2 regions of the Paenibacillus sp. FSL M7-0420 genome follow, and region 1 is predicted to be linked to the other one. Evidence: riboswitches for the same ligand, from Rfam matches in the RefSeq annotation. Region 1 holds a riboswitch; the other holds the start of a gene.
The links. Region 1 has a riboswitch for cobalamin ahead of MKX51_RS07545 (energy-coupling factor ABC transporter permease). Riboswitches for the same ligand answer to the same signal wherever they lie in the genome.

Region 1 (4,530 bases):
TTCTCCGGCGGTGCGGGGAGCGCTCTGCCCTGCGGTCAGGCTGGCTGGCAGGCTGAACCATAGATCAGCCAGCAGCGGCAATCCCAGCCCGATGGACAATAGCTCCTCCCGTCCCGCAAAAATCTCCTCCGGCGTCCCCGCCGCCCGGCATCTTCCATGCTCCAGCACAATAATCCAGTCCGCCCAGCGGTAGGCCAGGTCCATATCATGCGTAGCCATAACTACGGTTGTCCCTTTATCATGTATGGCTTCAAGCCCCTTCAGCATCTGCTGCTCCGATAACGGGTCCAGATACGAGGTCGGCTCATCCAGCAGAATCAGCTCCGGCTCCATAGCCAGTACACCGGCGAGTGCCGTGCGTTTCTTCTGGCCCAGACTAAGCTGGTGAATCGGTTTATCGCCCAGATCAGTCAGATTCAGCAGCTCCATGACCTCCCGGCAGCGCGCAGCGATAGCCGGTTCAGCCATGCCGCTGCCGCGCAGCCCGAAAGACACATCCTCCAGCGGAGTGCTGAGGATCAGCTGCTGCTCGGGGTCCTGGAAGACCAGGCCCACTTTCCGCCGCAGAGCGGCCAGCTCTTTTTTGGAGTAGGATAACGCCTTCCCTCCTTGCATAACCGTCCCCTGCTGCGGGCGCAGAATGCCGACGGCATGCAGGAACAGCGTCGATTTGCCCGAACCGTTATGACCGAGCACCGCCGTCTTGCTGCCTGAGGGGATGGAGAACGTCAGTTCATGCAGTGCAGGCTCCTTCGTATCCGGGTAATGGAACACCACTCCGTCACAAGCCAGACTATATTCCATATCTATCACTTGCTCCTCTAATGTGATTTGGACGATCGGAAGTTGTTGTACTTTGCGCATGATTTCACCCCCGCGTCCACAGCCAGAGCTGCGCCAGCACCAGCACTGCTATCCCGGAATACGCCTGGACAGCATAGCGCCGCGGCACAGGACGCGCCGTATAAGGCGGCAGAATAATCTCATCGGTGAATCCGCGGGCCAGCAGCCCCTGCGATAGTCCGTTATACCGGTGCATCGTGTTGCCGAACAGCGCTCCTGCCATAGCCGCAGTCTCACGCAGCTTCGCCTTATAGCCTCTACGGCCTCCGCGCAGCCTGCGGGCCAGCAGCAGCCCATGCGCTGCATCACTCAGCAGGAATAAGAAGCGGTACATAATCAGCATCAGCTCCAGAACAATCTGCGGCATCCGCAGCCTGCGCAGCACCTGCAAAAGCTCACTGAACGGAGTAGTGAACATCAGGAAAAAGAAACAACTCATACAGGCAGAGATTCTGGCCAGCAGCTCCCCTGCCCGCTGAAGTCCCGCCGCTGTGACATATACGGGCAGATTCAGTCCCGGAAGCGGGAATATCCCTGCCTCTCCCGCAGCCGGATGCCCGAATTCCACGAGCAGCGCCGGTACGCTAAGCGCATAGAACAGCAGCGCTGTGCCGAACAGCATGCCATAAGCACGCAAGGGAATACGGGCCTGCAATACACACCAGGACATCATCCATAGGGTGATTGCAGCCTGTAGTACCGGATGTACAGTGTAAGAGAGCAGGAACATCAGGGCTGCGAACGAGCTTTTCCACATCGGGGATAACTGGCGCAGAGCATTATTGTAGGAGAGAACGTCAATCCGCCGAATCACTTGCTGCTATGCTGCTTCGTCCCGCCCTGCTTGCCCTTGAGCAGCCCCAAGGTATAACCGATCACACCGGCACCAATCGCTGCCTGCAATGCAAACAGCATACTCTCCGTCTCACCCGGCAGCTCGGTCAGCGGCTTGAACCACGGCTTATAGTCAGGATTCATCTCGGTAATCACACCTTCAGCCGCATCATCGGCCCCGCCGAATTCCCCATTGACCAGCAGCAGCGGCAGAATAACCAGCAGAATAACAACCAGCAGCATCAACCCATTTTTCCATTTATTGCTCATTAGGCTCTTCCTCCGTTCACCTTGCGTTTCAGAAGCGACAATTCATTCGGACTATACGATTTCAGCCAGTTCCAGAGCAGTACCGTCAACAGCCCTTCACTGATGGCCAGCGGGATTTGCGTCACGGCAAAGATGCCCCCGAATTTGAGAAAAGAAGCCAGCACGCCGCCATCCGCCGCCGGAAAAGCCACCGCCAGCTGAAAGGAAGTCACTACATACGTACTCAGATCCGCTACCGCAGCCGCACAGAACAACGCCAGCTTCTCACGGTCCGGCCGCTTCATCATCAGCTTATACACTGCATAGCCGGCAAAAGGACCCGCCACCGCCATCGAGAACGCATTGGCCCCGAGCGTAGTAATCCCTCCGTGCGCCAGCAGCAGCGCTTGAAACAGCAGGACAATCGAGCCGATTACGCTCATAGGCAGCGGCCCCAGCATAACCGCACCAAGTCCGGTACCCGTGGGGTGGGAGCTGCTTCCGGTCACGGAAGGCATTTTGAGCGCAGACAGTACGAAGGTAAACGCCCCGGCCAGGCCCAGCAGCAGCTTCAGTTCCGGATTCTCCCTTGTCATGGATTTCAGCTTGAAGATTCCGAGCACAAAAAACGGGATAAACGCCGTCCACCAGAACACCGCCCAGCCTACCGGCAGGAATCCTTCCATAATGTGCATTGCCCGGGCCGTCCCCGGTTCATTCAGCATAAAGTACACCGTAAATCCGGCAACCAGTGCCGCAAAGCTCCACCATCTGTGCTTTTTCATTTGTCACCCTCCATGTTTGTTGTTTTCCCATTACAGATCTTAAAGCCCAAGTGGAAACATCTTTGCCGTCCTTTTATAGGACGGTACGTTTCAGCGAGGAATATAAGGATGATTTATAGCGTGAAGCATAAAAATCCTTATATTCCAAAAAACCCACCCTAAAGGGTGGGAGTGTATGTACGCAGGCAAGTTCGATAGAGCGCGCTGCACGCAGCCAAGCGAAACAAGGTGCTTCTCATCGTCCCATCACTATGGGCCGTGTCCTTGTATCCCGCAGCTGTAAGCCGGGGGTCATCTCTAAGATTCCAAGATTCCTCCGGTCCATCAGGGCAGAACGCCTCTTCTCATTAACCTATCCGTACACCGCTCCTATCCGCGTAGAGTCGTGGTGTGCATCGACAAGGTAGGTCTCCTGGCTTGGAATACAGGCGCCGCAGACTTCGTCTTCCCCGGGGCTTCCCGAGTGACCTCATGAAGTGCAGCTCTTCCATACAGTGGCGGGACCGCTCGGGAGTTGCACCCGATTCCCTGTTATCCCTTGCCGCTTCCGGCAAGAGCACCTTGTTTCATCGCTAATTCATCTCACATCATAGCGGACCGGGCTTAGCGTGTCTGTGATATAAATTGGAAAAGCTGTCCTGAAGCCAATCATGGCTTGTAGAAATTTTATTTGAGTAATATAATTATTAACTATATAACCTGAACGTGGAGGCATCCGATGAAACTTGATCTAACCGAACAATCCCTGCCCGTGTACGAGGCCCTGTCCAGTACCGTGCGCCTGCATATGCTGCGGCTGCTGTCCGAGAAGCCCATGAACGTGAAGGAGCTGGCCGCAGCCCTCAAGCTCAGCAGTGCGATTATGACCATGCATGTGCGCAAGCTCGAAGCCGCCGGGCTGATCCGCAGCCATATGGCTCCCGGCAAAAGCGGTCTGCAGAAGATCTGTACACTGGCCGCCGACGGGGCTGAGATTGTTTTTCCGGGACAAGCCCGGACTCCGCGCAGGGGGTACCGCAAGGACATTCCGGTGGGGCATTATTCCGACTTCCAGATTGAGCCTACCTGTGGACTGTCTACGACGGAGAGGGTCATCGGACACTTTGACGATCCCCGTTATTTCTGGGACCAGGAGCGGGTGAACGCCGGGATTCTCTGGTTCGGCAAGGGGTTCGTCGAGTATAAAATCCCGAATTTCCTGCTGTCGAGCCAGCAGCCGGAGGAGCTTGCCATCACGATGGAGATCGCCTCCGAAGCCCCGTCGGTCAACAACAACTGGCCGTCGGATATTACCTTCACGCTGAACGGACAATCGCTCGGCTTCTGGACCAGCCCCGGTGACTACGGAGATAATCCGGGAAAATACACCCCGGCCTGGTGGCCTGCACTCACCAATCAATACGGCCTGCTCAAGCAGCTGCGGATTACGCAGTCAGGCACCTTCATGGATGGGCAAAAGCTGTCGGAGGTCACCCTGGATCAGGTAGGCATCCGCAACAAACAATGGACCTTCCGGCTCTCTGTCGAGGAGGATGCCGAGCACATCGGCGGCCTCACCCTGTTCGGCAAAGGCTTCGGCAATTACAACGAGGATCTTGTGTTTGAGTTGTTTTATACAGATGGCGTGGCAGATTTGCCGGGTTCTATATGAAAGCCAGATTAGGGTGTGTAGAAGGTAGGTAGGTAGGTAGGTAGGTAGGTAGGTAGGTAGGTAGGTAGGTAGGTAGGTAGGTAGGTAGGTAGGTAGGTAGGTAGGTAGGTAGGTAGGTAGGTAGGTAGTGGAGATAGATTAGTTAGACTAATTAGGTTAGTTTTCGAT
Region 2 (4,530 bases), 1.6 Mb from region 1:
ACTCAGCCAGCATATGCTCGGCAGGAATCTGCTCCAGCCAGATATCGATGACCGCCTTGCCGTCAACCTCTTTGAATTCATAATCATGGTTGTGGTAGCCGTACTGCATCCCCGCCGCCCGGACCATCGCGGAAGCCTTCTCCAGGAATGGAATGATTCTCGTTACATCCTCTATGGAAGGATTCGGCGGAAGCGGTGCCGACGGGGTGATTATATATTGCAGTCCGAGCTCTACCGCGTATTCAATCTCTTTGGCTAAGGCCTGTTCCATCTTATCCAGACTGCTGAAGTCCAGGCCTACATGCGCCGAGGGGGCCGCCAGGCCAAGTTCATCCAGCTTACGGCGCAGTTCCCCTGCAGATACACCGAAATAACCGGCGAATTCCACTGCCTGGTACCCCATCTCTGCCACCTTGGCCAGTGTGCCGAGGAAATCGCGCTCCGTCTGGTCGCGCAGTGTATACATTTGAATTCCGATCTGCTGTGCTGCTGTTGTCATGAAGAATCCGCTCCTTATCGTCATTTCTGATTGGATACTATATTCCCGCTACTTCCCCTGTAGCTTGCGCTCCACGGATTCCAGCTTGCTGCGGCTGGTCGAGGTCTTGTCGCGCCGGTCATCGATCTTGAGCGAGGTTGAGACTCTCTGCGCCCCGGCGGTGAACGGCGACTCATGCAGCGCTTCTACCGCAGCCAGAATCCGCGCTACCGGACCCTCAATAATCGTACCCATGGAAGTAAGCTCATAGGTAATGCCCTCCACCGTCTCCAACACGCGCTGCATCTCGGCCACATAGCTGCTGAGACTGGTGCTGCCTGTCCCAACCGGAATAACGGTCACTTCGCCAATTGCCATTGTGAACTGCCTCCTAATGATCTGATGTGCCTGCCTCTAACTTTTCCTCTTTATTGTAACGCTTCGCCAGGCTTGCTACAAATCACCTGCACCCTCTCTATTCTATTAATATCCGTCAAAATGATTACCAGGATTAGACGCACTCTATTTATGGATTCTTTGTGGCGTATTTTCGGAGATTTTATGAAACATTCACGGCAGATTCAGAGGAAAGTTGTGGATTACCTGTGGACTAACTGTGGATCAGCTGTGAGTAAAAGCGCCGAACCCGCTCCCCGTGCGGGATTGCAAAAAAACATTTACAAACACAATATATTGCGGTAGCTTTAATAGATAACAACAAAATATAGTAGAAACGGGTGTTTCACCTCTTGTAATAGAGGTGCGACTTAATAGGGAAGCGCGGTGCAAAACCGCTGCGGTCCCGCCACTGTAACCGGATGCTCCCAGGGTGCGATGCCCAGGGCCGCATTCTCCGGCTAATTGCCACTAAGGGGCGGAATAAGCCCCCCGGGAAGGCGCCGGAGGAGTTGCCGGAAGCCAGGAGACCTGCCTGTTTCGGTGGCACCGCTTAGACTCCTGCGAGGAACAGGGGAGGTGTCCGTATGCGGCCTGCAATAGCAGAGTTAGCCTTCCGTCATTCGGGTCAGAGGCTGCCGATACCTGAGGACGATCGGGGATTATTTTCAGGTATCGGCTCTGCGGAATATACAAGAACGGGCGTAAGCTATCGCCCTTGTGTCTGCTCGTATGTTCCACCCAGACCACAGGCAAATTTCCGTTTCCCGGATCTTTGCATCATGCATTCGGGCATTTCCGGCCTTCCCGGCCGGGGGTGCTTTTTTAACGCTTACAATACCCGAGAGGAGAGAGTTATATAATGACGCTGCTGGAGAAACGTTATAACGAAGGACAAGCTGCACAGGAGGATCTTTTGGAAGAGGTCATTCATCTGGGACGGGATATTATCGACAGCCGGGATCTGGATCTGCTGCGCGAGAATGCGAACCTGAACGGGGAGAGCTTCTCCGGCAAAATGAGCAAGTTCGGCAGTGAATACTCCAAATGGTATGCCCGCAACTTCACCATGCCGCCGCAGCTGGTACAGGCTACCCTGGATAATGTCGTCTATGTACATGACCTGGATCAATACGCCATCGGAACTACCAACTGCATCTTCATCCCGTTCGAACGGCTTCTCCGTGAAGGCTTCAACACCGGCAACGGCAGCGTACGGCCTCCCAACTCGATTATGACGGCGATGTCGCTGGTGGCGATTATTTTCCAGTCGCAGCAGAATGCGCAGTACGGCGGTGTGTCCGCCAACAAGCTGGATTATGATCTGGCCCCTTATGTGACCAAATCCTTCTCCAAGCTCTTCCGCAAAGGTCTGGAGTATTTCGAGGAGAACGCAGAGGGTTCGGAGCTTGGGGAGATTACGATGAGCCGCAGCGATCTGGCTGAGCAGTATCCGCGGGCCTTCCGTTTTGCCCTGAAGGAGACGCAGAGCGAGACCCTGCAGGCCGCAGAGAGTATGGTACATAACCTGAATACGATGTCCAGCCGCTCCGGCGGCCAGATTCCTTTTACCAGCATCAACTACGGCACCTGCACCTCCCCGGAGGGCCAGCTGGTGATCAGCTCGCTGCTGACGGCCACGATGAATGGACTGGGCAGCGGGGAGACGCCGGTGTTCCCGATTCAGATCTTCAAATGCAAGCAAGGCATTAACCAGCAACCGGGTGATCCTAACTACGAGCTGTTCCTGAAGGCAGCGGAGTGCTCGGCGCGCAGATTGTATCCGAACTTCGCCAATCTGGACGCTCCGCTGAACATGCAGTATTACGATCCGGCTGACCCGGATACCGAGTTCGCTACGATGGGCTGCCGGACCCGTGTGCTCGGCGACCGCTTCGGACGCAACCATTGCTCCGGCAAAGGCAACCTGTCCTTCAACACGCTCAACCTGGTGCGTCTTGGACTGGCCCACGGCACGATAACCGGCCGCCGCCTCGCTGCTGATGAAGAAGGGTTCTTCGACGACCTCAATCACTATATGGATATTGCGCTGGACGGCCTGCTGCACCGCTTCCGTATCCAGGCTTCCCAGAAGGCCAAAGCCTCCGATTTCATGATGCGTGAAGGCGTCTGGGAAGGCGGCGAGCAGCTTGCCCCTGATGACAGTGTAGGCGAACTGCTGAAGCACGGCAGCCTGTCACTGGGCTTCATCGGGATGGCGGAATGCATGAAGGCCATGTACGGCAAGCACCACGGCGAAGATATGGAGATTCACGCCAAGGCTGTAGCCATCGTCCGCCACATGCGTGAATATTGCGACCGCAAGAGCGAGGAGCTTAACCTCAACATCACCTTGTTCGCCACGCCGGCCGAGGGTCTTTCCGGCAAATTTACCAAGATCGACCGCAAGGTGCTAGGCTCTATCCCTGGGGTAACCGACCGTGAATATTATACGAACTCGTTCCACATTCCGGTCTACCATGAACTGAGCGCAGCCAAGAAGATCAGCCTGGAAGCCACGTTCCATGAATATTGCAACGCCGGAGCGATCTCCTATGTCGAACTGAACGGCAATGCCCGGAGCAACCCTGCAGCCTTCGTCAAAATCATCAAATACGCGCTGGAGCAGGACATCAGCTACTTCAGCATTAACCATCCGATTGACCGCTGCTCCGGCTGCGGCTATGAAGGGGTCATCGGTACGAATTGCCCGACCTGCAATGCCCATGAGGATACCACCCATATCCGCCGTCTGCGCCGGGTTACCGGGTATCTGACCGGTGACTATCAGACCCGCTTCAATGCGGCCAAGCAAGCCGAAGTCCGGGACCGTGTTAAGCATCTATGAACATCTGCGGATATTACCCGGAGTCGATCAATGAAGGGGAAGGCCTGCGGGCCGTCCTCTTCATCAGCGGCTGCCGCCACCGCTGCCCGGGCTGCTTCAACCCGAAGACCTGGAACTTTAACTTCGGGGAAGTCTTCACCCCGGAGCGGCGGCGGGAGATCATAGAAGAGATTGCAGGCAATCCGCTGCTGGACGGCTTGACGCTGGCGGGCGGGGACCCTTTTTTCTCGGCTGAGGAGGCTGCAGACTTCATTCACGAGCTGCGCGCCGAGCTGCCGGACTTCCCAATCTGGATCTATACCGGTTATACGTACGAGGAGCTTACGGCTTCCCCCGGTTCAGCGGAATGGAACCTGCTGGCCTTGTGCCAGGTCGTGATCGACGGACGGTTCGTCGAAGCGCTCAAAGACCTTACCCTCTCTTACCGGGGAAGCAGCAACCAGCGGATCATTGATATTCCTGCGAGTCTGGCGGGAGATAGGGTTGTTCTGTGGGAGCCGGAGCTGAGCTTTCAAGGGGTACAAAAATAACAAAGGCACTAAACTCCCGCTACCGGGTGGTTTAGTGCCTTTTATTGGTTCGGACCGGGTACGGCTTATTGCCCTGCCTTACGTGCCACCTTATGCTCCGTCTCCTCTGCCAGCTCCTCCAGTACGCTGTCCAGACGCAGCTTCAGCTCTTCGGCCAGCTCAACTACGCCCTGGTCGTTACGCACCGCCTGCGAGTCTACGGCGTAGACGCCGCCAAGAATGTAGCGGGCACCCAGCACGGACAGTACCGGCTTCAGCGCATAGTCAATCGCCAGCAG

Region 2: it holds a riboswitch for cobalamin, as region 1 does, so the genes downstream of both, MKX51_RS00770 (anaerobic ribonucleoside triphosphate reductase) here and MKX51_RS07545 (energy-coupling factor ABC transporter permease) in region 1, are expected to answer to the same signal.

Annotation. Positions count from the first base shown of each region.
Region 1 is NZ_JBBOCJ010000001.1:1,771,924-1,776,453, reverse strand. It holds gene MKX51_RS07560 (energy-coupling factor ABC transporter ATP-binding protein) at 1-804, opposite strand, end outside; gene cbiQ (cobalt ECF transporter T component CbiQ) at 869-1,657, opposite strand; gene MKX51_RS07550 (energy-coupling factor ABC transporter substrate-binding protein) at 1,654-1,947, opposite strand; gene MKX51_RS07545 (energy-coupling factor ABC transporter permease) at 1,947-2,711, opposite strand; cobalamin riboswitch at 3,097-3,290, opposite strand; gene MKX51_RS07540 (ArsR/SmtB family transcription factor) at 3,430-4,362, shown strand.
Region 2 is NZ_JBBOCJ010000001.1:176,026-180,555, reverse strand. It holds gene MKX51_RS00780 (sugar phosphate isomerase/epimerase family protein) at 1-499, opposite strand, end outside; gene MKX51_RS00775 (MTH1187 family thiamine-binding protein) at 548-856, opposite strand; cobalamin riboswitch at 1,197-1,427, shown strand; gene MKX51_RS00770 (anaerobic ribonucleoside triphosphate reductase) at 1,737-3,722, shown strand; gene nrdG (anaerobic ribonucleoside-triphosphate reductase activating protein) at 3,719-4,252, shown strand; gene ssuE (NADPH-dependent FMN reductase) at 4,318-4,530, opposite strand, start outside.